Regions from separate parts of the Shewanella sp. SM69 genome, predicted to be linked through region 2. Evidence: predicted binding sites of a transcription regulator. Region 2 holds the regulator's gene; the other holds the start of a gene.
What was found. Region 2 encodes ArgR, which controls arginine synthesis, uptake and breakdown. Its sites were predicted from a motif close to ANTGAATANNTATTCANT; they were not measured.
Positions count from the first base shown of each region.

Region 1: the regulator ArgR is predicted to act here: its motif matches at 6,296-6,313, upstream of argC (N-acetyl-gamma-glutamyl-phosphate reductase).

Region 1 covers NZ_JAKKRV010000013.1:144,434-152,537, forward strand. Annotated here, with positions in the region: gene L5M37_RS17160 (penicillin-binding protein 1A) at 1-473, shown strand, start outside; gene argH (argininosuccinate lyase) at 574-1,941, opposite strand; gene L5M37_RS17170 (argininosuccinate synthase) at 2,050-3,288, opposite strand; gene L5M37_RS17175 (ornithine carbamoyltransferase) at 3,349-4,254, opposite strand; gene argB (acetylglutamate kinase) at 4,267-5,049, opposite strand; gene argC (N-acetyl-gamma-glutamyl-phosphate reductase) at 5,081-6,061, opposite strand; gene ppc (phosphoenolpyruvate carboxylase) at 6,948-8,104, shown strand, end outside.
Region 2 covers NZ_JAKKRV010000004.1:262,286-270,389, forward strand. Annotated here, with positions in the region: gene L5M37_RS08555 (5-formyltetrahydrofolate cyclo-ligase) at 1-351, shown strand, start outside; gene folM (dihydromonapterin reductase) at 576-1,322, opposite strand; gene L5M37_RS08565 (thiol-disulfide oxidoreductase DCC family protein) at 1,576-1,974, shown strand; gene mdh (malate dehydrogenase) at 2,077-3,012, opposite strand; gene argR (transcriptional regulator ArgR) at 3,307-3,777, shown strand; gene L5M37_RS08580 (NAD(P)-dependent oxidoreductase) at 3,925-4,557, opposite strand; gene L5M37_RS08585 (LysR family transcriptional regulator) at 4,664-5,566, shown strand; gene L5M37_RS08590 (Dyp-type peroxidase) at 5,640-6,575, opposite strand; gene ggt (gamma-glutamyltransferase) at 6,824-8,104, opposite strand, start outside.

The DNA of each region.
Region 1 (8,104 bases), on a different contig from region 2:
GTACGGCTTGGCGCGCGGCAAAATTGATTAAGCGCCATGATATTGCAGGTAAAACGGGTACCACAAACGAATCGCGCGACACTTGGTTCAGTGGTTTTAGCCCAGTCATCACTAGCACTTTCTGGGTCGGTTTCGACGATCACGGTCGCCAACTGGGCAGAACCGCATGGAATGCAAACGGCGAAAAAGATCAGATAACTGGCGCCGAAGCGGGTGCGAAAACAGCAGGTCCAGGCTGGAACGAGTTTATGAACAGTGTCTTACAAGGCACTCCTGAGACAACCTCGATTCCGCCAGAAGGCATAGTTTCGGTACGCATTGATTTAGCGACGGGTAAACTTACTCGAAAAACCGACTATACCAGTGCGTTCGAGTACTTTATTTCAGGTACAGAGCCGAAGGAATACATCAGCGAAACTCAGGATGAAAACAATTTATTCATCGATGCACCAACCGATGATTTATTCCAATAAACAAATGCTAAAAATTCATTACCACTAATTGTGGCCCAATAAAAAACGCGACCTAATGTCGCGTTTTTTATTGGCTTGAATTGTGGATTTGAATAACTCGCTAACGTACTTTCTTGGCCGCAATCGCCTGCTGAATTTGTGGCAATGCAGTACCACCGAGCACGTCACGTTTCGCTAAACAAGCTTCAATAGTCAGGTTTGGATAGACATCATCTTCAATGATAGCGGCAAAAGTTTTTAATTCGGCCAAGGAGAAATCCTCAAGCGGAATTTGCTTCGCTATCGCAGCAACCACGACTTCACCCACAACATGGTGCGCCTCACGGAAAGGCATGCCTTTAGACACGAGATAATCCGCAAGCTCAGTAGAATTTGCATAACCTTGCTGTGCCGCTAACAGCGCATTAGGGCGATTGACCTTCAAACCTGACAACACTAACGCCGCCATATCGAGGCAAATTGCCCAACTATCGACCACGTCAAACAGGCCTTCTTTATCTTCCTGCATATCTTTGTTGTACGCCAAAGGTAGCGCTTTCATCGTAGTGAGAATGCCCACTAAGCTGCCATAAACCCGGCCAGTTTTGCCACGGATAAGCTCTAATGCGTCTGGATTTTTCTTCTGTGGCATCAGGGATGAACCCGAAGTTACTTCATCACTCAGGGAAATAAAATTTGCCTCACCCGAGTTAAAGAAGATCAGATCTTCGGCCATACGGCTCAAGTGCATCATGCTGATCGATGCCGTTGAGCAAAGTTCTACCACGTGGTCTCTGTCTGACACACTGTCTAAACTATTGAGCGTTGGCGAGGCAAAATTAAGCGCAGCAGCCAGTGCATGTCTATCTATTTTATAAGCAGTGCCTGCTAATGCTCCAGAACCTAATGGACAGGTATTCGCGCGAGTTAACGCATCGACTAAACGGCTGATATCCCGCTCAATCATTTCCACATACGCTAAACACCAGTGGCCAAATGTCACAGGTTGCGCGCGCTGCAAGTGAGTATAACCCGGCATTACCGCATCAAATTCACGCTCAGCCAACGCCAGTAATTCAGCATGTAAGCCTTGAAGGCGCGCGAGTAATGCTTTGCCTTCGGATTGACACCAAAGCTTTAAATCGGTGGCAACTTGATCGTTACGGCTACGACCAGTGTGGAGTTTTTTACCGAGATCGCCCACTTTGGCAATCAAGGCCGACTCGACGAAACTGTGAATATCTTCGGCGCCCGAGGCGAGAATAATCGCTGGATCGCCCTGCACTTCCACCAGCAGCTCATTGAGTGCTTTTTTCAAGTTGCTGCATTCAGTGGCCGTGATAATTCCCACGCTAGCAATCGCATCCGCCCAAGCGATAGAGCCGACCACATCCTGTTCGAACAGGCGATAATCCACAGGCAACGAATCGTTGAATAATTTGAATAGCGCGCTCGTTTCGCCCTGAAATCTTCCACCCCATAAAGCCATGCTAACTCCCCTTACTCACTGCTGATTTGAAATCGACTCATCTGAATCAAAAACTAAATCAAAACCTAAAAACAAAAAAGGGCGCTAGGCGCCCTTTTAAACGACCTATTACTTAGACTTTACATCATTAGCGTTGAGTGCGCGGATGCGGCTCGCTAATGAGTACAGGCGGATAAAGCCTTCTGCATGTTTTTGATCGTACACTTGATCTTCACCGAAGGTGGCAAACGCTTCAGAGTACAAGCTGTTAGGTGAACGCTTCTTCACCGCCGTCGCTTGGCCTTTGTAGAGTTTAACCACGACTTCACCGTTCACTGACTCAGCCAATGACTCAGATGCTGCCAACAGTGACTTACACAGTGGCGTGAACCAGCGGCCGTCATACACTAAATGCGCCATTTGTGCGGCAACTTGCTCACGCCAGTTACGGCTAGTCTTGTCGAGTACAAGCTCTTCAATCGCACGTAGTGCTGCGAACATCACAGTGCCGCCGGGTGTTTCATAACAGCCACGAGACTTCATGCCGACTAAACGGTTTTCAGTGATGTCGATACGACCCACACCGTGTGGCGCAGCAATCGCGTTTAATGTCATCAGTGCAGCATAAGGCGTTAGGGCTTCACCATTCACTTTAGTAATACGGCCATGTTCTACTTCTAGCGACACATATTCAGGCTTGTTCGGTGCATCTTCAGGATCGGCAGTCAGTGTCCATACGCCTTTGCTTGGCTCGTTCCATGGATCTTCTAACTCACCACCTTCATGGGAAATATGGAAAGCGTTGGCATCACGGCTATAGATTTTAGTCGCTGACGCTGACGTCTTGATGTCACGTTCAGCTAAATAGGCCAGCAGATCTTCACGGCTCTGCATAGTCCATTCACGCCATGGTGCAATCACTTTTAAATCAGGTGCTAATGCGGCGAAGCAACCTTCGAAACGAACTTGGTCGTTACCTTTGCCGGTACAACCGTGGCACAGAGCATCGGCGCCCACTTTACGAGCCACTTCAACCTGCGCTTTAGCAATGATAGGACGCGCCATTGACGTACCCAGTAAATAAGTGCCTTCGTAAATCGCACCGCTCGCAATCGTTGGGTAGATATAGTCTTTAACGAATTCTTCTTTTAGATCGACGATATGACATTCAGAAGCACCTGAAGCTAAGGCTTTTTCAGTCAAGCCAACCAGCTCTTCTTCGCCTTGGCCAACGTCGGCGCAAAATGCGATGATTTCACAGTTATCGTAGTTTTCTTTTAACCAAGGAATAATGGCCGAGGTATCTAGACCACCTGAATAGGCTAAAACCACTTTTTTCACGCCAGTATTTTTTATCTCGATAGACATCTTAAATTCCTATGACTCGTTTCTCACCTAGGAGAAAACAGGCTGCTAAACAGGGTTAATTTAACTAAATAAGGTTACCAGTACCGCATTTTGGGCATGCATCCGATTTTCGGCTTGTTGCAGAATTAAGGATCCTGCACCGTCCATCACTTCATCTGTTACTTCTACACCACGGTGGGCGGGCAAACAATGCATAAAAAAGTTAGCGCCCGCTTTCGCCATCAGAGCTTTGTTTACTTGGTATGGTGCAAACTTCGCTTTGATATCCGACAAAGGCGTTGGATCGCCCATTGAAATCCAAGTATCAGTATAAATAGCGTCGTGACCTTCAATCGCATCGATATCTGAAGTCAGCACTATCTTGCCGCCATATCGTTTGGCGAGCTCTTGCACTTCTGCCACTACGTAGCCATCAGGAAAGTGACCCGCAGGGCAGATCACTGTCATGGTGGCACCGAGAATAGCCGCACAGTACATCAGCGAGTGAGTGACATTATTACCATCACCAACATAAGCTAATTTAGCTTTACTGACATCCTCAAACTGCTCTGCCAGTGTTAAAAAGTCAGCTAAGGCTTGGCAAGGATGATAAAGATCCGACAGCGCATTGATCACGGGCACAGAGCCGAACTCGGCTAATTGTTCGATAGTGGTGTGTGAATAGGTTCTCGCCACAATTGCGTCGGCCCAACATGACAGGTTAGAAGCAAAGTCAGCAACCGATTCCCGTTTTCCCAGTTCACCATTTTGCTGGTCTAGGTATAAACAGTGGCCACCGAGCTTATTAATACCGATATCAAAGCTAACGCGTGTTCTGAGTGAGGGCTTTTCAAATAACATCACCACACTCTTGCCATCCAGCGTATGACGATACTCAGCCGGATTGGCTTTGATCGTTTTTGCCAAGGCAATTAGATCCTGTAACTGCTGCTGGGTTAAGTCTTTTATCGATAGTAAATGCTTCATAACCTACTCCACTTATGGTTGGATTTGTGTTCCTACGGCTTCACCTTTTGCTAATGCGATTAATTGGCTTGCATCACGCCACGAGGCAACTTGTACCGCCTGCCCCATCCACTGTGCTACTTCGAGCGCAGCTTCAACTTTGACCTTCATTCCCTTTTCGATCACACCTTGCTTAACAAGGTCTGCTATCTGCTTGCCATTTAAACTATGGATGAGCTGGCCTTTACCATCGAGCACCCCAGAAACATCCGACAGCAGCACTAACTTGCCGCCCACTAATTTAGCTAAGGCCGTCGCCGCTTGGTCAGCATTGACGTTAAGCATTTGACCATCGTCCATCATGGCGATAGAGCTACAAATCGGCATCCAACCTTGCTCGAGGATAAACTTAAGATAAGTGCCATCGTTTGGCGTGACTTCGCCAACAAGGCCTAAACGCTCATCTTTAATCTTAGCCGAAACAGTATTGCCATCGGCAAGACTCATACCCACACTCACAATGCCAGCCTTAGTCGCTGCGCCTTGAAGGATTTTGTTCGAAGTGCCAGCAAGTGCGCCGGCAATAATCGGCATTTGCTCTGACGGAGTCACACGTAAACCTTCTAACTTGACGGTCTCCATACCATTAGCCGCTAACTGCTCATCCACCAGACAGCCGCCGCCATGTACCATCAACACTTGCTGACCATTGGCTAACATAGCCGCAGCCGTATCCATCAATCGCGCCATCCCCATTTCACATTGCAGCAGCGCGCCGCCCACTTTAAGCACTAATACTGAGTTGTTTGTAGACATCTTGACGACTCTCTTAAATAAGGATGAACAATTAAAGGTTAAAATGAATCTTTATGCATTGCAGCGCTTGGCTGGCAGCACCTTTCATCAAGTTATCGATGGCACTGGCTACCACTAAGTAACCGCTATTCTCATCAAACTTCCAACCTAAATGGCAGTTGGGTGTCAGCACCACATCGTCCACTTTCGGGAACTGATTGTGCTTTACAGTTACCAATGGCGCCTTGTCATACACACTATAGGCCGCGGCCACATCGGCAGTCGTAGTGCCTGGTTTTAGCTGCACGGTAATGGTCGCTAAAATGCCACGCTTAAAGTTACCAAGGTGCGGGGTAAATATCACTTCTTGGCCAAGCTGAGTGGCGATCTCGGGTTGATGCCTGTGGCCTAATACGCCGTAAGGTGTCAGGCTCACTTCACAAAAACTGGTGTGTAACTGCGCTTTACGGCCCGCACCTGTTACGCCGCTCACGGCATTGATCACCGGATAAGCCGATGTCAGTAAACTCGCTAGCGGTTTTAACGCTGTCAATGATGCGGTCGGGTAACAACCTGGCACGGCAATCATCTTAGTCGCAGCGATTTCTTTAGCATTCCATTCGGCAAGGCCATACACGGCTTTGGCTAAAACTTCAGGATATTCATGCTCAAAGCCATACCACTTCGGATATTGCGCCACATCGCTAAAACGATAAGCACCGCTTAAATCGAATACCGCTAACCCTTGGCTATAAAACCAAGCCGCTAAATGCAGGCTCACCGAGTGCTCAGTCGCTAACACCACGGCATCGGCTTCGGCAACGATTTTTACCTTAGCTTCATCGGACAATGGCGACAGCGTTAATGCGATATGGCTATAGCTAGGATACAAATCCGCTAAAGGTTTACCTTTATCTAAACTGTTTTCAGAAACATACAACCCCTGAATCGTCAGTTCTGCTTCTGCATGGATTAAAGCGGTCAGTTGCGCGCCTGTGTAACCACTGGCACCAATAATGGCGATATTTTTCATGTTTTTTGTCTTATTTAACCGAATCAAAGAAACTTAAAGAGTAGATGAATAGCTTACACGCAACCGCGCATATCTATGATGACAAGACTATCGTCGCAGGAAATCGTAATAGGTTGTTATTTTATTCACTGTCAGGCTAATACTGTGCATCATGATATTCACTCTACAGGTCACAGGGGGTGACTCATCTCAACTGATGGCTAGACTACCACAAAGATCTACTTATGCAATATATGTGAATATATATTTTTAATTTATTTCATCTTTTAAGCTCAAACTGGGATATCGAAGACACGCCTCCCATTCAGCTAACTCGTTAATAACACAGTTATCCAGGGTCAACATGAGTCAAAATCAGTCCTTTTCATTAACAGCTAAGATACATGTCTGCAAAGCATAAAATGATGCACTTCATATTCACTTGCACTAATCATCAAAAAATATTGCGTGACTTCGCATTTCTATTGAATATTCTTCATCAAATACCGTGATTGGTTGCATATCGGATAAGCCAGTCGTATAAGTTATAAGTTCTGCTGTTGACCATAGCCCCAAGTGATAGGTATTGTGCTAACGGGCTATATACCCAAGCTACCTGAAGATACGAGTTTCAGAGCGCCTAGGGTGCTTCGATTCAAGGCGCATCAATGAAAGAATGTCGGCCACCTTTTAAATTGATGCAACACGGAAGTGGAGTGCCCTAGGTGCTCCGTCCCGGCGGGTTTTAACGCACTTTATGCTGCGTTGGTTATTTTTAACTTAGCCCGCTAGGCCTGCAAATAAATGCCTTGCCTAAAGTGCGTTAAACTCCCGCTAAATCCTGCATCTTCAGGTTGTTTGGGTATATGCACAGCGGAATTTTCATGTTTTTCTATTCGGAGTAACTATGTCAGTAACCATGGCAGACAATATGACAGATATGTATGCGTCATTAAGATCGAACGTGAGTATGTTAGGCCAAATCCTTGGCGATACTATGCGTACCCATCTTGGGGACTCTTTTCTTGAGAAGGTTGAACAGATCCGTAAGCTTGCCAAAGACTCACGCCGAGGCGATCAAGCCGCCAGAGAGCAAATGCTCGAGTTACTGACAGCTTTGCCAGACGAAGAATTAGTCCCTTTTGCAAAAGCTTTTAACCAATTTCTTAATTTAGCTAACTTATCTGAGCAATTTCATACTATTAGCCGTAATTGCGACGAACTTGTCTGCGTGCCAGACCCGGTGGAACAACTCCTAGGACGCATGCTCAATGGTCGTGTCGACCAAGCTAAAATGCTCGACTGTCTAAAAACACTGGATATCGATCTGGTGCTAACAGCGCACCCCACTGAAATTTCCCGTCGCACCCTGATCCAAAAATACGCCGCCATTGTCGACTGCTTAACAGAGCAAGAAAACGACCAACTGTCGGATAGAGAACGTCAACAGATCAATCTGCGCCTGCGCCAATTAATCGCGCAAATATGGCACACCAATGAGATCCGCCGCGAGCGCCCCACTCCAGTGGATGAAGCCCGCTGGGGATTATCCACCATTGAAGAGTCACTCTGGCATGCGGTGCCTGACTTCTTAAGACAACTTAACGACCGAGTGCAGCAACGCACAGGGCAGCAATTACCGATTGATATCGCGCCAGTGCGCTTTTCAAGCTGGATGGGCGGCGATCGCGATGGCAACCCGTTTGTTACCGCAAAAGTCACCCAAGAGGTGCTCGACCGTAACCGCCATGCTGCCGCCAGATTATTCTTAAAAGATATCGTGCTGCTGGTCGGTGAACTGTCGATGGAAGAAGCTAATGATGAGTTAAAGGCTTATACCAATAACAGCTGCGAACCTTACCGCCACGTGTTGCGCTCACTTCGTCAAAGACTGCGCGATACCATAGATTATTTAAATGCGCGCATCGAAGGCCACAATCCTGAAATCGATAAGTCGAGCCTGATTTGGCAAGAAAGCGATCTCAAAGCGCCGCTAGAAATGCTCTATAAGAGTTTAACCGACTGCGGTATGCGCTTAATTGCCAACGGTTTATTGCTCGACAT
Region 2 (8,104 bases):
TTGCATCCCTTCAATGCCGGACAATTGTTATTCCTGCATTACACGGCTGACACCCCCATGCAGGCAAATCAATTCGGCATCTTAGAACCTAAATTAGATGTGCGGGCCATTATCCCAGTGACTGAGCTAGATATCGTTATCACACCGTTAGTGGCTTTTGATTTAATGGGGAATCGCATGGGCATGGGCGGCGGCTATTACGATAGGACACTGGCGAACTGGCAGCTTAAGGGTAAACCTTTGCCTATGGGTTACGCCCACGACTGTCAGCAAGTGACGAGTTTACCCTGCGAGTATTGGGATGTGCCTTTACCCTTTATCATCACCCCAAGTCGCGTACTGACGTTTTGAAAAAGAAGGATCGAGAAACTAGAAGCTAGGGCGCGACGCTGCTAGAAAAAGCAGAGCGTCGCTCCATAACTGCTCCTGCACTCTTTCTATTAAAGAATTCTACCTCCTACATCTGACCACTATGGAGGGTGAAAATGTCATATTTGGTATGAAACAAAATAGATCATGCAGTCGTTCGCTCCTTCTAGAATCTAGAGCCATGCAGTGGCGTTCTAGAACCTTCTCTACCTTAAATGCCGGCCACCATCGACATTATGGCAACGACCGGTGACGTAGCGGCTATTCAGCAGATATTCCACTAAGTCGATAATTTCCTCATTCCCCGCCTCTTTCGGCAACAGCGCTTTGGCTAAGGTTTTTTGCTGATAGGCAGCATCATCACCCACATTAAATAGGATCATCGCTGGCGCAATCGAATTCACTTTGACCTCGGGCGCAAACTTGGCGGCAAAGGATAGCGTCATATTGTGCAGCGCAGCTTTACTGGCGGCATAGGCAATATGCTTCTGACTGCCCTTCTCTGCCACATAGTCAGTAATATGAATCACATCACTGCCGCCGATTTCATCGCCAGCACCCGCACGTAGCTGCGCCTCTAAGGCCAAGTTCAACTGATAGGGTACGCTCACATGCACTTGCATCATGCGCTGCAGCACTTGGCTCGGCGCAAAAGTGGTACTCTTTAAAGACTCATTCTTTGTAAGCACAGGATCAGGCAGCCAGTCCGAGGCATTGTGAATAATGGTGCGAACTTGAGGCTGTTGAGTTAACTCATCAATTAAGGATTGCACTTGGGCATCGTCATAAAAATCGCAGGGATACAGAGTCGCACCTAAGGCGTTCAGCTCATCAATGCTAGCGTAATGGCTGCGATAAGTACCAATCACGCGCTGACCTTGGGCGAGAAAATGTTTGGCTAAGGCGTAACCTATGCGTTTACCCACGCCTGTAATTATGATGGGAGATGTCATACCTATCCTTTTGAGTCGTTATTTGTCAGGCTTTACCTTGTTCACTTAAAAATCAGCAATCAAGTTAAACTGATTAATAACCAAGATGTTACTGCACTCATTTGAATTTAACCTAACAAAAAGCCAAATGAGGGGCTGATCAGTTCTACAATCGCTTCGATCTAAAACCCTTTCTTCTGCGTATAGGGTAGAAGAAAACCAAGCTTGAGTACTCACTTCAAGTATTGTGATCAAGTCATCAGAGGTAATACCGATGGAACTGCGGATTTTTTACGATGGGAATTGTCCATTATGTAGCGCCGAAATGCGTCAACTGAAAGCGCGCGATCCGAAGAACTTGATTGCGCTTGAGGATTTAAATGCGCCAGACTTTAGTGAGCGCTTCAGCCATATCAATAAAGACTACGCCAATACGATTCTACATGGCGAAACCGCAACGGGCGAAGTGTTACTCGGGTTAGATGTCACTTGTAAAGCGTGGGCACTGACAGGGACGCGCGCCTGGATCCAACTGTTACGCCTGCCCGTGATTAAAACTGTGGCCGATTGGTGCTATCTCAGATTCGCAAAACACAGATACCGCATCTCCTATTTACTGACGGGCAAAGCCCGCTGCGATGATAACTGCCAAATTCCCACTAAGCGCCGCTGATCGACTGAATTCGCTTGGTAAAATGTAAAACCCAGGCATAAAAAAACGGAGCTCATGGCTCCGTTTTTAATTCGGCATAATCTAAAAAGATTATCCGAAATATTATTTAACGAAATCAACGCCTAGTTTGATATCGCCTTTCAGCGTATCTAACATAGAATCACGAGCGTTAGCTTCGAATGCACTCACTTCACCGTAAGGCAGTACTTTTTCAATACCGTTTTTGCCTAACAGCACAGGTTGTGCGAAGAATTCAGCATGCTCGCTGCCGCCGTCAACATAGGCGCATTCAACGATGTTAGCTTCGCCTTGCAGACCACGAACCAGAGACAGACCGAAACGGCAAGCCGCTTGACCCATAGACAGAGTCGCGCTTCCGCCACCGGCTTTAGCTTCAACCACTTCTGTACCCGCGTTTTGGATGCGAGTCGTCAGACTTGCCACTTCTTCGTCAGTGAAAGTCGCGCCTTCAACTTGAGACAGTAATGGCAGAATGGTCACGCCGCTGTGGCCGCCGATCACATTGACTTTAACGTCAGCAACGTTCAGGCCTTTTAATTCGGCGATGAAAGTTTCAGAGCGGATCACGTCTAGAGTCGTGATACCGAACAGACGGTTTTTATCATAAACACCCGCTTTTTTCATCACTTCTGCAGCGATAGCTACAGTCGTGTTGACTGGGTTAGTGATAATGCCAACCAAAGCCGTAGGGCAAGTTGCCGCTACTTTTTCGATCAGGTTGCGAACGATACCCGCATTAATATTGAACAGATCTGAACGATCCATACCAGGCTTACGTGCAACACCAGCAGAAATTAGAACAACGTCAGCACCCACTAGGGCAGGCGTTGGATCTTCACCAGCAAAACCTTTGATTTCAACAGCAGTTGGAATGTGGCTCAAGTCAACCGCAACACCCGGAGTTACCGGTGCGATATCATATAGAGACAATTGTGAACCCGCAGGCAATTGAGTTTTTAACAGTAGGGCAAGAGCCTGGCCGATACCACCAGCAGCACCAAGTACAGCAACTTTCATAGTTATCTCCGTTATTTCTCGGATATGTGTGACATGGATCTAATTTGCGTTGGCGTCACATTACTGGAATGTCACAACAATTTCAATTATCCCTTAGTCGTGGGACAAAAGAATTCCGGAATAACGTAGAAGCAATGTAGAACAATTACTCAAATTGGTATTTTTGAGCACACCACAAACGCTTAACCACAGTGACTTAGTGAATTTTTATTCAACCAATCTGGTTATTTGTTGACAATTTTTCTAAAAATATTCAAAATGGGCCTGTTTTTTTGAATAACGAATAATAATATTATGCAAACGACCAAGAATCAGGATGACCTTGTTAGAATTTTTAAGTCGATTTTAAAAGAAGAGCGCTTTGGCTCTCAGAGTGAAATCGTCACCGCCTTGCAAGCTGAAGGCTTTGGTAATATTAACCAATCAAAAGTGTCACGCATGCTCAGCAAGTTCGGCGCAGTGCGGACTCGCAACGCTAAGCAAGAGATGGTGTATTGCTTACCAGCCGAATTAGGCGTACCCACCGCGGGTAGCCCACTGAAGAATTTGGTACTCGACGTCGATCACAACCAAGCTATGATCGTCGTGCGAACTAGCCCAGGTGCCGCGCAGCTTATTGCCCGTTTATTGGATTCTATTGGTAAACCAGAAGGCATTTTGGGTACGATTGCCGGTGACGACACTATCTTCATTTGCCCATCGAGCATCCAAGATATCGCCGATACCTTAGAAACCATCAAATCTTTATTCAATTACGCAGAATAAAAAAACAGGTCAGTGAGCTGACCTGTTCTATTTTATCTGTACATTTTGAAGTGCAATATAGCGCTGGTTATTTGGCCATTGTCCCGATTACGTTACACATTCCAGCACAATATCTAACTCACAATATCTAACTCAACTATAACGATATCAGTAAGCCACACTGATGCGCTGGTTTGGGTGAGCGCCCTTTTCGGCTTCATCTACCATGGCTTTTGCGTAATCTGTAACAGAAATGCGGCTGCGACCATTGGCATCGGTAAAGAAGCTGTCGCCACCAAGACGGTACGGGCCTTCACTCTCACCGGGATAAATTTCAGCGGCTGGGCTCACAAAGGTCCAATTGATTGCAGTTTGCGCCGCACGGAATACCTGCAAAGCTTCACCCTGAGCTAACGCCTCATCTTTATATGCTGCAGGGAAATCTGGGCTAGAGACCAGCGCCACACCCGGCGCCACTTCTAAACTCCCAGCACCACCGACCCACAATAAACGTGGCACGTTAGCGTTAGGCAGCACATCCAGTAAATGCTGAACCGTACTCGCCACTAGACCATGATTTTGTTGGGCGCGGCCACCAACGGCGGCAATCACGACATCTACGCCAGCAAAGGTATCGGCGACCAATGGCTGCTCTAAATCCACGGCACGTACTGCCACGTCAGCCACGGATAACTTGCTTGGATCACGCACTAATGCTGTCACTTGATGTCCACGACTCTGTGCTTCTTTTAAAATTGCACCACCAATCCAACCCGTTGCACCTAAAATTGCGATTTTCATTTCATTGTCCCACTCAGATGATTTACATTGGATCCAGTTTACTTGCAGTTTTTCACCTAATAAACATCAATAATTGAGCATGATTGTTTCAATATAGGATACTAATGTGGATAAAATTGCCGCAATACGCAGTTTCGTCGAAGTCGCAAACTGTGGCAGCTTTACCAAAGCTGCCGAACATTTAGACCTCAGCCGCCTGCAGGTTTCCCGTCATATTCAAGAAGTGGAGCAGTGGTTGAGTTTACGCTTATTACACCGCACCACGCGCAGCGCCAGCTTGACTTTGCAGGGTGAGGAAGCGCTACAATTTTGCCAGCGGATCTTAAGTGAAGTTGCGGCCATGGAGAGCCGTGCCCACAGCCATAACAGTGAACTGGTAGGCAGTATTCGTATCGCTACGCCTATTGGCCTAGGGCAGCACAGTCTGTTTGATGTCGTCGATCGCTTTATTAAAATTCATCCTAAGGTCAACATTCAACTGGTGATGTCGGACAGTTTTGCGCAATTGGTAGATGAGCGAGTCGACGTGGCGCTACGTTATACCGAGCAACCCGATGAGAATCTCATAGCTCGGCGTTTGATGACCATAGATGCGGTACTTTGCGCGGCGCCGAGCTATCTTGATAGCGCAACGCCACTCCTCGAACCCATTGATCTGCTCGCCCACAACTGCCTCATACACTCAGCGCAACAAAACTGGCCTTTTCTAAAAGAACTGCAAGCTGAGCACGTCAAAGTTACAGGGAATCTTAGGGCTAACGATATGGGAGTGTTGGTCAGTGCGGCGCTACGTGGACATGGCATAGTGCGTTTACCCTGTGACTTAGCTAACCAGTACCTTGCCAGTGGTCAGCTCAAAGAAGTCCTACCCGAATTTACGACACCAGGCCAAACCCTGTGGGCGGTATATTTGTCCCGCAGTTATCAGCAAAATCTAGTGCGCGCCTTTATCGATTTCACCGCCCTGCAATGGCAGCTCGATATCAAAAAATGGGTTCCCGCGCATTAGTATAAAAAAACGCACTTAGGCGTTAGCTTAAGTGCGTCTCGATTGATACTAATTCGGCTTGATTATAGAAAGCTTATTCGTCGAACTGCAGCATAAAATCCAGTGCGGGGGCAAAGAAAGATGAACCTGTCATCGCCTTAGTAAAATGCATCAAGTGATCATGATTGCCTTCGCCATCACCAAACATCATGCTATGCAGCATCTTTTCAAAATGTTCTGGCGTGCGGCAGTTAGAGATAAACATTAATCCCTGCTCCTTCAGCGAACCATAGGGCATACTCTGACGCAGGATCTCCATTGACTTACCATCGGCATCTTTAAGATTAACGCGCTTGATATGGCTGGTCAGTGGCTTATCTTCAGATTCATACTCGATATTATCTTGCTTAGTACGGCCGATAATATCTTCTTGTTTTTTAACTGGTAACCTATGCCACTTACTTAAGTTATGGGCATATTTTTGCACATGAATATAGCTGCCACCCTTAAACTCAGGATCCTCATCACCCACAAGTGCCACTTCCTGGCGGTGGCGCCCCTTAGGGTTTTCGGTACCATCGACAAAACCAGTCAAATCACGGCTATCCATAAATCTAAAGCCACGCTCTTCTTCAACTAACTCCACTAAATCTTCAAACATTTGGCTGATTTCATTCGCCACTAAATGCAGAATATCGTAACGATCACTGCGAATATGCACGAATAAATCATATTCAATTGCAGGTGCTTCACGACTGCCCACTTGCATCGCAGGGAAAGGTTTAAGCAGTTCTGGGCGAGCAGTAGGATAGAGGCTATCCCAATAATTAGCACCAATACCAACAAAACCATTGAATGCACTGTCGGAATATTGATCTGTCAGCTCATAAATATACTGCGCAACGTTGGCAAGACAGGGACGTAATTGCGACTCGACATTGTCATTGGCATTAAACATCAAATAGACACTGTGTAAGTTCCCCTCTGCACACACACCCAACTGTTCACGCGGCATATTTTGAATATCCATTTGGTTATCACCCTTTTTCTAAATTCATTTTCGGCAATATTATCCGCAACTTTACCTAAAAATGACATTAACTAACGCACAGTTTGCTCTGATCTGTTTATGATAATGCCAATAGCGGAGCATTATCCCACCCCAGACCCTTAAACATAAAAATTGACGAGACCATTAAAGTCTCGCCAATCAGTTAAATCGAATCAATGACGTCAGGTTCACTCAGTGTTGAGTTTACCTTAGCATTTATCTTAGTGTTAATAGCCTGCGGCGTGACCATCCTTGCGACTCTCAGAGGCCGCACGATATACGCCGGTTTCGGCATTAAATCCAATGGCTTGATAGCCACCAAACTCCCCAAGTCCATCACGCAGTACATGGCCTTTCTTAATCAACTCACGACGGGTTTCTACCGGAAAACCTGATTCCAGACTAACGTAGCCGCCATCATTCATCACTTCGCCTGTGGGCTCGGTTGACCCCATATGCAAAATTCTGGGGGCATCGCCCGCTTCTTGCAAGTTCATTTTAAAATCAATCAGATTCATTACAATCTGCGCGTGCATTTGTGGTTGAGTCGCGCCGCCCATCACCCCAAAGCTCAGCCAAGGTTTACCGTCTTTGGTCACAAAAGCCGGAATAATGGTATGGAATGGACGCTTGCCCGGTGCGTAGGTATTAAAACGCCCTTCCGTTAAATCAAACATCTGCCCGCGGTCTTGCAGCACAAAGCCGAGATCCGGCGGTGTCATCCCTGACCCCATACCACGGTAATTACTCTGAATGAGTGACACCATGTTGCCATCTTTGTCAGCGGTAGTCAGGTACACAGTATCGCCATGTTGCAACGCTGGATTACCCGCATCGACACTCTTGGCGGCTTTTGTAAGGTCGATCAACTTAGCGCGATCATAGTTATATTTCTGTGAGATAAGCTCGGTAACGGGCACTTTATTAAAGGCCATGTCGGCATAAAACTTAGCTCTGTCAGCAAAGGCGAGTTTCTTTGCTTCGACGAATAAATGGACATATTCAGGACTATTAAAGCCCATGGCAGCCACATTAAAGGGCTCCATAGTTTTTAAGATTTGTAGCGCCGCAATGCCTTGACCATTAGGTGGCAGTTCCCACACATCGTAACCACGGTAGTTCACCGAAACGGGATCTATCCAGTCGCTAGTATGGCTCGCTAAGTCATCATAACTTAAATAACCACCTTGGGATTTCATGTACTTATCAATACTTTTGGCAATATCACCTTTATAGAAAGCATCGCGGCCGCCCTTGGCAATTTTCTCATAGGTGTTAGCAAGCGCGGGATTTTTAAAGATTTCCCCTACGGTAGGCATCTTACCATTAGGCATATAGGTTTCTTTAAAACCGGGGAATTTAGCCAGTTTTTTACCACTGCCATCAAGGTAATAGGCAATCAACTCTGACACAGGGAAACCATCACGGGCATAATGAATGGCAGGTGCGAGGTTATCGGCCATAGCTAATTTACCAAACTTATTATGCAGCTTATACCAACCGTCAAC